Regions from separate parts of the Streptomyces sp. NPDC052236 genome, predicted to be linked through region 2. Evidence: riboswitches for the same ligand, from Rfam matches in the RefSeq annotation. Region 2 holds a riboswitch; the other holds the start of a gene.
The links. A riboswitch is a leader RNA that binds a small molecule or an ion and turns the genes downstream of it on or off. The one in region 2 is predicted to bind cyclic di-AMP.

Region 1 (4,857 bases), on a different contig from region 2:
GCGGCGGGCCTGGCGGCGGCTCTGGGAACGGTAGACGCGCGCGGCGGTCTGCTCGCCGAGCAGCCGCAGCCTGGTCGCGGTGGAGAACCGGTCCTGGTCCCCTTTGCGTGCCATGGTTTCGCCTCCCCTTTACGCGCGTACGTCCCCGGACACGGTACGGGACCACGACCGGGGACGTACGAGCGACAGGGCACCGGCCCCGTGCCGTGCTGCTTGGACTAGCCGGCAGACCGACTGTGCTGATTAGTTCGCAGAGCGCTGTGCTGACTTAGTTCGCAGAGCGCTGTGCTGACTTAGTTCGCAGAGCGCTGTGCTGACTTAGTTCGCAGAGCGAAACCGCGGGAAGGCCGAACGGCCCGCGTACACCGCCGCGTCGTCGAGGATCTCCTCGATGCGCAGCAGCTGGTTGTACTTGGCGACGCGCTCGGAGCGGGCCGGGGCGCCGGTCTTGATCTGGCCGCAGTTGGTGGCGACGGCCAGGTCGGCGATGGTGACGTCCTCGGTCTCGCCGGAGCGGTGGGACATCATGCACTTGAAGCCGTTGCGCTGGGCGAGCTCCACGGCGTCCAGGGTCTCGGTCAGCGAACCGATCTGGTTGACCTTGACGAGGAGCGCGTTCGCGGACCCCTCCTCAATGCCGCGGGCCAGGCGCTCCGGGTTGGTGACGAAGAGGTCGTCGCCGACGATCTGGACCTTGGCGCCCAGCTTGTCGGTGAGGACCTTCCAGCCGGCCCAGTCGTCCTCGAACAGCGGGTCCTCGATGGAGCAGAGCGGGTACGAGGCGACGAGCTCCTCGTAGTACTCGGTCATCTCGGCGGCCGAGCGGGACTTGCCCTCGAACTCGTACGAGCCGTCCTTGTAGAACTCCGAGGCGGCGACGTCGAGCGCGAGCGCGATGTCCTTGCCCGGGGTGTAACCGGCCTGCTTGATGGCCTCAAGGATGAGGTCGAGAGCCGCGCGGTTCGAGTCGAGGTTCGGCGCGAAGCCGCCCTCGTCGCCGAGGCCGGTGGACAGGCCCTTGGCCTTCAGGACGGACTTGAGGGTGTGGTAGACCTCGGCACCCCAGCGCAGGGCCTCGGAGAAGGACTCCGCACCGATCGGCGCGATCATGAACTCCTGAATGTCCACGTTGGAGTCGGCGTGCGAGCCGCCGTTCAGGATGTTCATCATCGGAACGGGCAGCAGGTGCGCGTTCGGTCCGCCCAAGTAGCGGAAGAGCGGCAGGTCCGAGGCCTCGGAGGCGGCGTGCGCCACGGCGAGGGAGACACCGAGGATCGCGTTGGCGCCGAGCGAGGACTTGTCCGGGGTGGCGTCGAGGTCGAACATCGCCTGGTCGATCAGGCGCTGCTCGGTGGCGTCGTAGCCGACGAGCTCCGGGCCGATCTGCTCGATGACGGCGAGGACGGCCTTCTCGACACCCTTGCCCTGGTAGCGGTTGGGGTCACCGTCGCGGAGCTCAAGGGCTTCGAACGCACCGGTGGAGGCGCCGGACGGGACAGCAGCACGACCCGTGCTGCCGTCGTCGAGGCCAACCTCGACCTCGACCGTGGGGTTGCCTCGGGAGTCCAGGATTTCCCGGGCTACGACGACGTCGATGGACGGCACGAGCATCTCCTTCTGGTGATGTGACGCTTAAAGCGCAGTATCTGTATCTGCGCTTCTGCCTTGCGGCACGAGCCTAACCGGCTGGGGGGCTCCGGCCCGACGACGCCCGCCCGCTGGGACAAAAATGCGTCTGACTGCCGCCTGCACAGAGAACCCCGGCCCGGCGCGCACGGGGAAAGTCGCGCCGGACCGGGGTGGTTCGGTGCCCGGGAAGGCTCAGCCGAGGTGGAGCTGCTGGCCCGGGAAGATCACGTCGGCGTCGCTGACGATGTCCTTGTTGAGGTCGAACAGCTTCGCCCAGCCGCCCTTGACCTTCTCGGCCTCAGCGATCTTGGAGAGGGTGTCGCCCGACTTGACCTTGTACTCGCCGTCGCCCTTCTCGAAGGACTTCGGCGCGGCCGGGGCCTCGGCGCGCTCGGAGCGCGTGGTGGGCGCCTCGGCGCGCTGCTGCTTGGGCTGCGTCTGCTGCTTGGGCTGTGCCTGCTGCTTGGGCTGTGCCTGCTGCTTGGGCTGCGCCTGCTGCGTGGTGCCCGAGTCGGCGGAGCCGCCGTTGTACGAGGCGTTGGACAGGCCCACGCCGCAGTTCGGCCAGGCACCCTTGCCCTGGCCGGCCAGGACCTTCTCGGCGATGGCTATCTGCTGGGACTTCGACGCCTTGTCGGCGGTGGAGGCGTACTGGGTGCCGCCGTACCCGGCCCAGGTGGACGACGAGAACTGAAGGCCGCCGTAGTAGCCGTTGCCCGTGTTGATCGACCAGTTGCCGCCGGACTCGCACTGGGCGACCTTGTCCCACTCGGCACCTGTCGCGGCGGATGCTGAGGTGGCGCCCAGCAGCGGGGCGGCGACGGCGACACCGGTGATCCCGGCGAATGTGACGATACGGGTGGCTTTGCTCGGGCGGCGGTGCTTGCCCTTGCTGGAAAACAGCATGGAGATTCTCCTCACCGACGCCTACGAGGTGAGCTGTCGGGTTCGGGCCAAGTGAGTGCCCGTCCACGCGACTGGCGCGCGATTTCACCCCTAGCCGTTCCACGTCCGTTGCGTACTGCTCTCAACGGCCGGGCCCGGCGCTTACCTTGGTTCCCCCGCTCCTGCCTTCGGCGCTCTACGCGACGACTACTCCCCCCGACCGCCGGCAGGATTCGGCGTGACGGCCAGTGGTGCCCACGGTGGTGAGCGGTTCAGACGGTAATCACACCTCTCCCCGATGTTCAAAGCTGAACATCGGGGAGAAAACGCCCAACTTGACACTCCGGTGGTTCCTCTTTCCGCAGGTGGAGCGCGGAACGGCCGGATTTGGGCTGCGAGATGTGCCGATTGAGGTAAAGAGACCCTTGTCTCACTTGCGCAGACTTGGACAAAGGCCCCCGAATCGCCGCTACTTCAGGTCTAGATCCAGGCTCTGGCCAGGGCGGATGAGGTCGGGATCGTCACCGAGAGTCTCGCGGTTCGCCTCGAAGACCGCGGTCCAGCCGCCGGGGAGCTCCTGGGCGTCGGCGATGGCCCACAGACTGTCGCCGGGGCGGACGGTGTACACGCCGGGCGAGACGTCGGCGGAGCGGGTCTCCGCGGGCTTGGTCGCGTCGGCGACGCCCTCGCGTGCCGCGGCGTCACCTCGCGAGGAGTGACGGCCCACTTCGCGGTCTCCGTCTGTATTGCCCGGCTCGGTCGTCTGCTCCGGGGTTCCGCGGTGCTTGCCGGTCTCGGCGTCGCCTGTCGGGGTACCGGACTCCTGCGTCGTGGCCGCGGGCGCGTCCGGAGTCGTCTTCCCGGTCGGCTCCACAGGTGCCACCGGCTCGGCCGGGTCCGCGGGCGTGGCCGCTTCCTCGGGAGCGGTCGGCAGCAGCGACGACAAGGGGGCGGGCGCGGGCGCGGCACCGGGGTCGACGCCCGCCGCCGTGCCGCCGGTCGTCAGCCCCGCGATGGCGGCGCAGTCCGCCCACGCCGAGGGCCCCTTCGCGGCGAGGACCTTCTCGGCTATCGCGATCTGCTCGGAGCGGCTCGCGAGGTCGGCGCTGCGCGCGTACTCCGTACCGCCGTACTGCTGCCAGGTCTGCAGCGTCATCTGCAGCCCGCCGTAGTTGCCGTTGCCGAGGTCGGCACTCCACATGCCGCCGGTCTCGCACGCCGCGACGCGGTCCCAGGTGGCGGATTCGGCGGCGGACGCCGATCCGGCGCCGAGGAGCGGGATGGCGATGGCCGATCCCGTCACCCCCGCCGCGACGACGATTGCCGGAGCCTGACGGGGTCGCCGGTGACGGCCGTTCGGGGAGCGCATGCGGTTGCCTTTCGCGTGACTGCTGAGACGCCGGTGAACGTATCCGTAATCGAACGTGGGTCACAAGTCGATGCAGGGGAGATCACGTGAAAGTCACAACATTGACTGATCGTCAGCTCTATGGGGCGGTGAACTCAACGGGCAGAGTGCGCAAACCACGCATGATAAGTCCCCCACGCCACCGCAAATCGTCCGGATCACCCGCAAGTCGCAAGTCGGGCATCCTGCGGAGCAGTGTGGCGAGCGCCGTCTGCCCCTCCAACCGGGCGAGCGGCGCGCCGAGGCAGTAGTGGATGCCGTGCCCGTACCCGAGGTGCTGGTTGTCGCGCCGGGAGAGGTCGAGAGTGTCCGGGTCGGTGAACCGGTCAGGGTCGCGGTCGGCGGCGGCGAGTACGACGAGTACGGGATCGCCCGTCGCGATGTCCTGCCCGCCGAGGCGGACGGGCTCGGTGGCGTACCGCCAGGTCGCGAGCTCCACGGGCCCGTCGTAGCGCAGCAGTTCCTCCACGCCGGTGGCGAGCAGTCCCCTTTCGCCTGCGGCGAGGGAGCGCTGGAGCCGCTCCCGCTGCTCCGGATGACGAAGCAGGGCATACACCCCATTGCCGATCAAGTTGACGGTCGTTTCAAAGCCGGCGAAGAGAAGGATGAAGGCCATCGCGGCGGCCTCGTTCTCGGTGAGGTGCTCGCCGTGGTCGCTGGTCCTGATCAGCTCCGAGATCAGGTCGTCGCCCGGGTCCTCGCGCTTGCGGTGGATCAGCTCGGCAAGGTACCCCCGCATCTTCTTCACGGAACGGCCGACGCCGCCGCGCGGACCGCCGCCATGCCGGATCATCATGCCCGCCCAGTCGCGGAAGTCGTCCTGGTCCTCGCGCGGGACGCCGAGCAGCTCACAGATGGCATAAATGGGGAGCGGGAAAGCGAACTCATGGATGAGGTCCGCCTCCCCTTTGTCCGCGAAGCCGTCGATAAGACTG
Region 2 (4,857 bases):
GTGGTGCTCTCCGAGGACCACCTGACCCCGGTCGCCGCGGTCTGCCTCTGGTACGACGTCGGCTCACGCCACGAGGTCAAGGGCCGTACCGGCCTCGCCCACCTCTTTGAGCACCTGATGTTCCAGGGCTCGGGCCAGGTGAAGGGGAACGGCCACTTCGAGCTGGTGCAGGGGGCCGGCGGCTCGCTGAACGGCACCACCAGCTTCGAGCGCACGAACTACTTCGAGACCATGCCCACCCATCAGCTGGAGCTGGCGCTCTGGCTGGAGGCCGACCGCATGGGCTCGCTGCTCGCCGCCCTGGACGACGAGTCGATGGAGAACCAGCGCGACGTCGTCAAGAACGAGCGCCGCCAGCGGTACGACAACGTCCCGTACGGCACGGCGTTCGAAAAGCTGACCGCTCTCGCCTACCCCGAGGGCCACCCGTACCACCACACGCCGATCGGCTCGATGACCGACCTGGACGCGGCCACCCTCGAGGACGCCCGCGCCTTCTTCCGTACGTACTACGCGCCGAACAACGCCGTGCTGTCGGTCGTCGGCGACATCGACCCGGAGCGGACGCTCGCCTGGATCGAGAGGTACTTCGGCTCCATCCCGTCCCACGACGGCAAGCAGCCGCCGCGCGACGGCTCGCTCCCGGAGAACATCGGCCGGCAGCTGCGCGAGGAGCTCGTCGAGGAGGTCCCGGCGCGCGCGCTGATGGCCGCCTACCGGCTGCCGCACGACGGCACACGCGAGTGCGACGCCGCGGACCTGGCGCTCACCGTCCTCGGCGGCGGCGAGTCCTCACGGCTGCACAACCGCCTGGTGCGCCGCGACCAGACGGCCGTCGCGGCCGGGTTCGGTCTACTGCGGCTGGCCGGCGCGCCCTCGATGGGCTGGCTGGACGTGAAGACGTCCGGCGGCGTCGAGGTGCCGCAGATCGAGGCCGCGGTGGACGAGGAGCTGGCGCGATTCGCCGCCGAGGGCCCCACACCCGAGGAGATGGAGCGGGCACACGCCCAGCTGGAGCGCGAGTGGCTGGACCGGCTTGGCACGGTCGCGGGCCGCGCCGACGAACTGTGCCGGTACGCCGTGCTGTTCGGCGACCCGCAGCTGGCGCTCACCGCGGTGGACCGGGTACTGGACGTCACCGCGGAAGAGGTACGGGCGGTGGCCGGGGCCCGGCTGCGCCCGGAGAACAGGGCGGTGCTGGTCTACGAGCCGCTCCCCGCGCAGGCCGAGGCCGACGGTGACGCCGGTGACGAAAGCGCCGAGAACCACCAGAACGACGAGCTCGAAGGGGCGGACCAGTGAGCGACGCTGCCATGTCATTGACGACCATGACGTTCCACCCGCAGCCGACGGCCGGCCTCCCCCGCCCCTGGGCGTTCCCGGCACCCGACCGCGGCACGCTGCACAACGGCCTGACCGTGCTGCGCTGCCACCGCCCCGGCCAGCAGGTGGTGGCCGTCGAGATCTCCCTCGCCGCGCCGCTGGAGGCCGAGCCGAAGGGCCTCGACGGCGTCGCCACGATCATGGCGCGCGCCCTGTCGGAGGGCACCGACAAGCACAGCGCGGAGGAGTTCGCCGCCGAGCTGGAGCGCTGCGGCGCCACCCTGGACGCGCACGCCGACCATCCCGGTGTCCGTGTCTCCCTGGAGGTCCCGGTCTCCCGGCTGCCCAAGGCGCTGGGCCTGCTCGCCGAGGCGCTGCGCGCCCCCGCCTTCGCCGACAGCGAGATCGAGCGGCTCGTACGCAACCGGCTGGACGAGATCCCGCACGAGACGGCCAATCCGGCCCGCCGCGCCGCCAAGGAGCTCTCCAAGCAGCTCTTCCCGGCCTCGCTGCGCATGTCGCGCCCCCGCCAGGGCACCGAGGAGACCGTGGCCCGGATCGACGCCGGAGGCGTACGTGCCTTCTACGAGGCGCATGTCCGGCCCGCCACCGCCACCGCGGTGATCGTCGGCGACCTCACCGGTGTCGATGTGGACGCCGTGCTCGCCGAGACCCTCGGCACCTGGACCGGCGACAGTGCCGAGCCCCGCCCCGTACCGCCGATCACCGCGGACGACACCGGCCGGGTGGTGATCGTGGACCGCCCCGGCGCCGTCCAGACGCAGCTGCTGATCGGCCGCATCGGCCCGGACCGGCACGACCGCGTCTGGCCCGCCCAGGTCCTCGGCGCGTACTGCCTGGGGGGCACCCTGACCTCCCGGCTCGACCGGGTGCTGCGTGAGGAGAAGGGCTACACCTACGGCGTACGGGCCTTCGGCCAGGTGCTGCGCTCGGCACCGGACGGGTCGGGCGCCTCGATGCTCGCCATCAGCGGCTCGGTGGACACCCCGAACACCGGCCCGGCGCTGGACGACCTCTGGAAGGTGCTGCGCACGCTGGCGGCCGAGGGGCTGACCGACGCCGAGCGCGATGTCGCCGTACAGAACCTGGTGGGCGTGGCCCCGCTGAAGTACGAGACCGCGGCGTCCGTCGCGGGCACGCTGGCCGACCAGGTCGAGCAGTATCTTCCGGACGACTACCAGGCGCAGTTGTACGTACGGCTGGCGGAGACCGGCACCGTGGAGGCGACGGCCGCCGCCGTCAGCGGCTTCCCGGTGGACCGGCTGGTCACGGTCCTCGTCGGCGACGCCGCGAAGATCGAGGAGCCGGTCAGGGCGCTCGGAATCGGTGAAGTGACTGTTGTCACAGGCTGATTGAGCCGAGCCGGCAAAGAGCGCGAAGCAGGCAACGAGCGTGCGAAGCAGGCAACGAGCGTGCGAAGCAGGCAAGGAGAACCCCGGTGGCGCACCAGCCACCGGGGTTCTCCTTATGTCCCTTTTCTTGGGGAGGTTGCCCGTCTGTCCTGTGGCATGCGCTACAAAATCGACTCTCTGCTTGGTGATTGAAAGTTGATCCGCCTAGCGTCAGTCCGGCTGTTCGCCAGTATCCCGCCGCAGCCCGCGGCATCGAACAGCCATCGCCGAGTCCCCGTCAGGCGCGAGCCTGGGGAGCCGGGGACCCACATCGTGTCCCTGGGGTGAATCGGGCGCCTTCGCACCAGTGCGGAGGGGCTCGTAGGAGACCTTCCTGCTCCGAACCCGTCAGCTAACCCGGTAGGCGAGAAGGAAGGAAAGGACCAGCCACTTCATGGCGTTCACCCGTGCCCCCGGGAAGCACCGTGCCGCGAGCCGCCTGACGCGCAGGCGCGCGAGCATGGCAGGCGCCGCGGCCTTCGCCACCACCGGCGTGATCGGAACCCTCGCTTCTCCGGCGCTCGCCGCCGACACCGGCGCCTCCGGCGTCGCGAACACCGGCCTGACCCAGTTGGCGGCCGCCGACTCCCTGGCCGACACCCTCGCCGACCAGGCCGCGGCCCAGGAGCAGGAGGCCGAAGAGGCAGTCGCCAAGGCGAAGGCCCAGGCGAAGGCCGAGGCCGAGGCGAAGCGCAGGGCCGAGGCCCGTGCGCAGGAGATCCGCGAGGAGCGCGAAGACAAGGAGCGCGCCGCCCGCGCCGCCGAGCGTGAGCGGCTGAACGCCTTCCAGCTGCCCGTCGCCGGTTCGTACGTCTCCACCGGCTACCAGACCGGCGGCTCGCAGTGGTCCTCCGGCAGCCACTCCGGCGTCGACTTCCACGCCGCTTCCGGCACATCGGTCGTGGCCGTCGGCTCCGGCACGGTCGTCGAGGCCGGGTGGGGCGGCGCGTACGGCAACAACATCGTGATCAAGATGAACGACGGCTCGTACACCCAGTACGGCCACCTCTCGTCCATCGGCGTCTCGGTCGGCCAGCGGGTCATGCCGGGGCAGCAGATAGGCCTCTCCGGCTCGACCGGCAACTCCAGCGGGCCGCATCTCCACTTCGAGGCCCGCACCACCGCCGAGTACGGCTCCGACATCAACCCGGTCGCGTACCTGCGCGCGCACGGCGTCAGCGTCTGAGCTCCGTACCTCCCTGAGCTCCGTACCTCTCTGAGCTCTTACTCCGTACTGCCCCGAAGGTCCCGGCACGCCGCCGGGGCCTTCGGCGTTTGCCGCCCCGGGGACGCGGCGCCGGCGGGGCTCTGGCCAAAAGCTATCCATGGATTCCTGGTTGTCATCGGAAAATCGTGTCCATTGCAATAGAGTCACCCAACAGGCGTCAATCGGCTGCGTTTCGCGCGGATTAAAGCGGAGGTTCGGTCATGCGCATTCCCGCGCACTCGGTATGCACGGCGATCCGCGACGACATCGTCTCCGGTGTATTCGTCCGCGGCAGCCGGCTCACCGAAGAGCAGCTGGCGCGCCGCTACGGCGTCTCCCGGGTCCCGGTGCGTGAGGCGCTGCGCACCCTGGAGTCGGAGGGCTTCGTCATCACCCGCCGCCACGCCGGCGCGTGCGTCGCCGAGCCCAGCGAGCAGGAGGCCGCCGACCTGCTGGAGATCCGGATGCTGCTGGAGCCGATGGGAGCGGCGCGCGCCGCCCAGCGGCGTACCGAAGCGCATCTCAAAGTCCTGCGTGGCCTGGTCAGACTGGGTCAGGAACGGGCCCGCCGCGGCCAGGGCGAGGACCTGCGCTCACTGGGCAGCTGGTTCCACGAGACGCTCGCCCAGGCGTCGGGATCCCCCGGGCTCATCGCGCTGCTCACCCAGCTGCGCCACAAGATCGCCTGGATGTACGCCATCGAGCAGCCCGCCAAGCCGGTCGAGTCCTGGGCCGAGCACGGCGCGATCGTGGACGCGGTGGCACGCGGCGACGTGGAGCGGGCGCGGTCGCTGACGGCGCTGCACAGCGAGCGGGCCGCTGCCGCGCACCGGCTGCGCGGCCTCGAACGGGTGAGGACTTCGCAACATGCCGTAAACACGGCGAGCGTCCGTAATTAACAGTCGCGCTGTATAC

Region 1: it holds a riboswitch for cyclic di-AMP, as region 2 does, so the genes downstream of both, ACIHCQ_RS20060 (transglycosylase family protein) here and ACIHCQ_RS13255 (M23 family metallopeptidase) in region 2, are expected to answer to the same signal.

What each region holds. Positions count from the first base shown of each region.
Region 1 covers NZ_JBIUBL010000011.1:140,669-145,525, reverse strand. The annotation lists gene ACIHCQ_RS20070 (septum formation initiator family protein) at 1-114, opposite strand, end outside; gene eno (phosphopyruvate hydratase) at 319-1,605, opposite strand; gene ACIHCQ_RS20060 (transglycosylase family protein) at 1,822-2,535, opposite strand; cyclic di-AMP (ydaO/yuaA leader) riboswitch at 2,539-2,718, opposite strand; gene ACIHCQ_RS20055 (transglycosylase family protein) at 2,984-3,883, opposite strand; gene ACIHCQ_RS20050 (cytochrome P450) at 4,002-4,857, opposite strand, start outside.
Region 2 covers NZ_JBIUBL010000006.1:222,084-226,940, reverse strand. The annotation lists gene ACIHCQ_RS13265 (M16 family metallopeptidase) at 1-1,302, shown strand, start outside; gene ACIHCQ_RS13260 (M16 family metallopeptidase) at 1,299-2,696, shown strand; cyclic di-AMP (ydaO/yuaA leader) riboswitch at 2,951-3,117, shown strand; gene ACIHCQ_RS13255 (M23 family metallopeptidase) at 3,130-3,921, shown strand; gene ACIHCQ_RS13250 (GntR family transcriptional regulator) at 4,164-4,841, shown strand.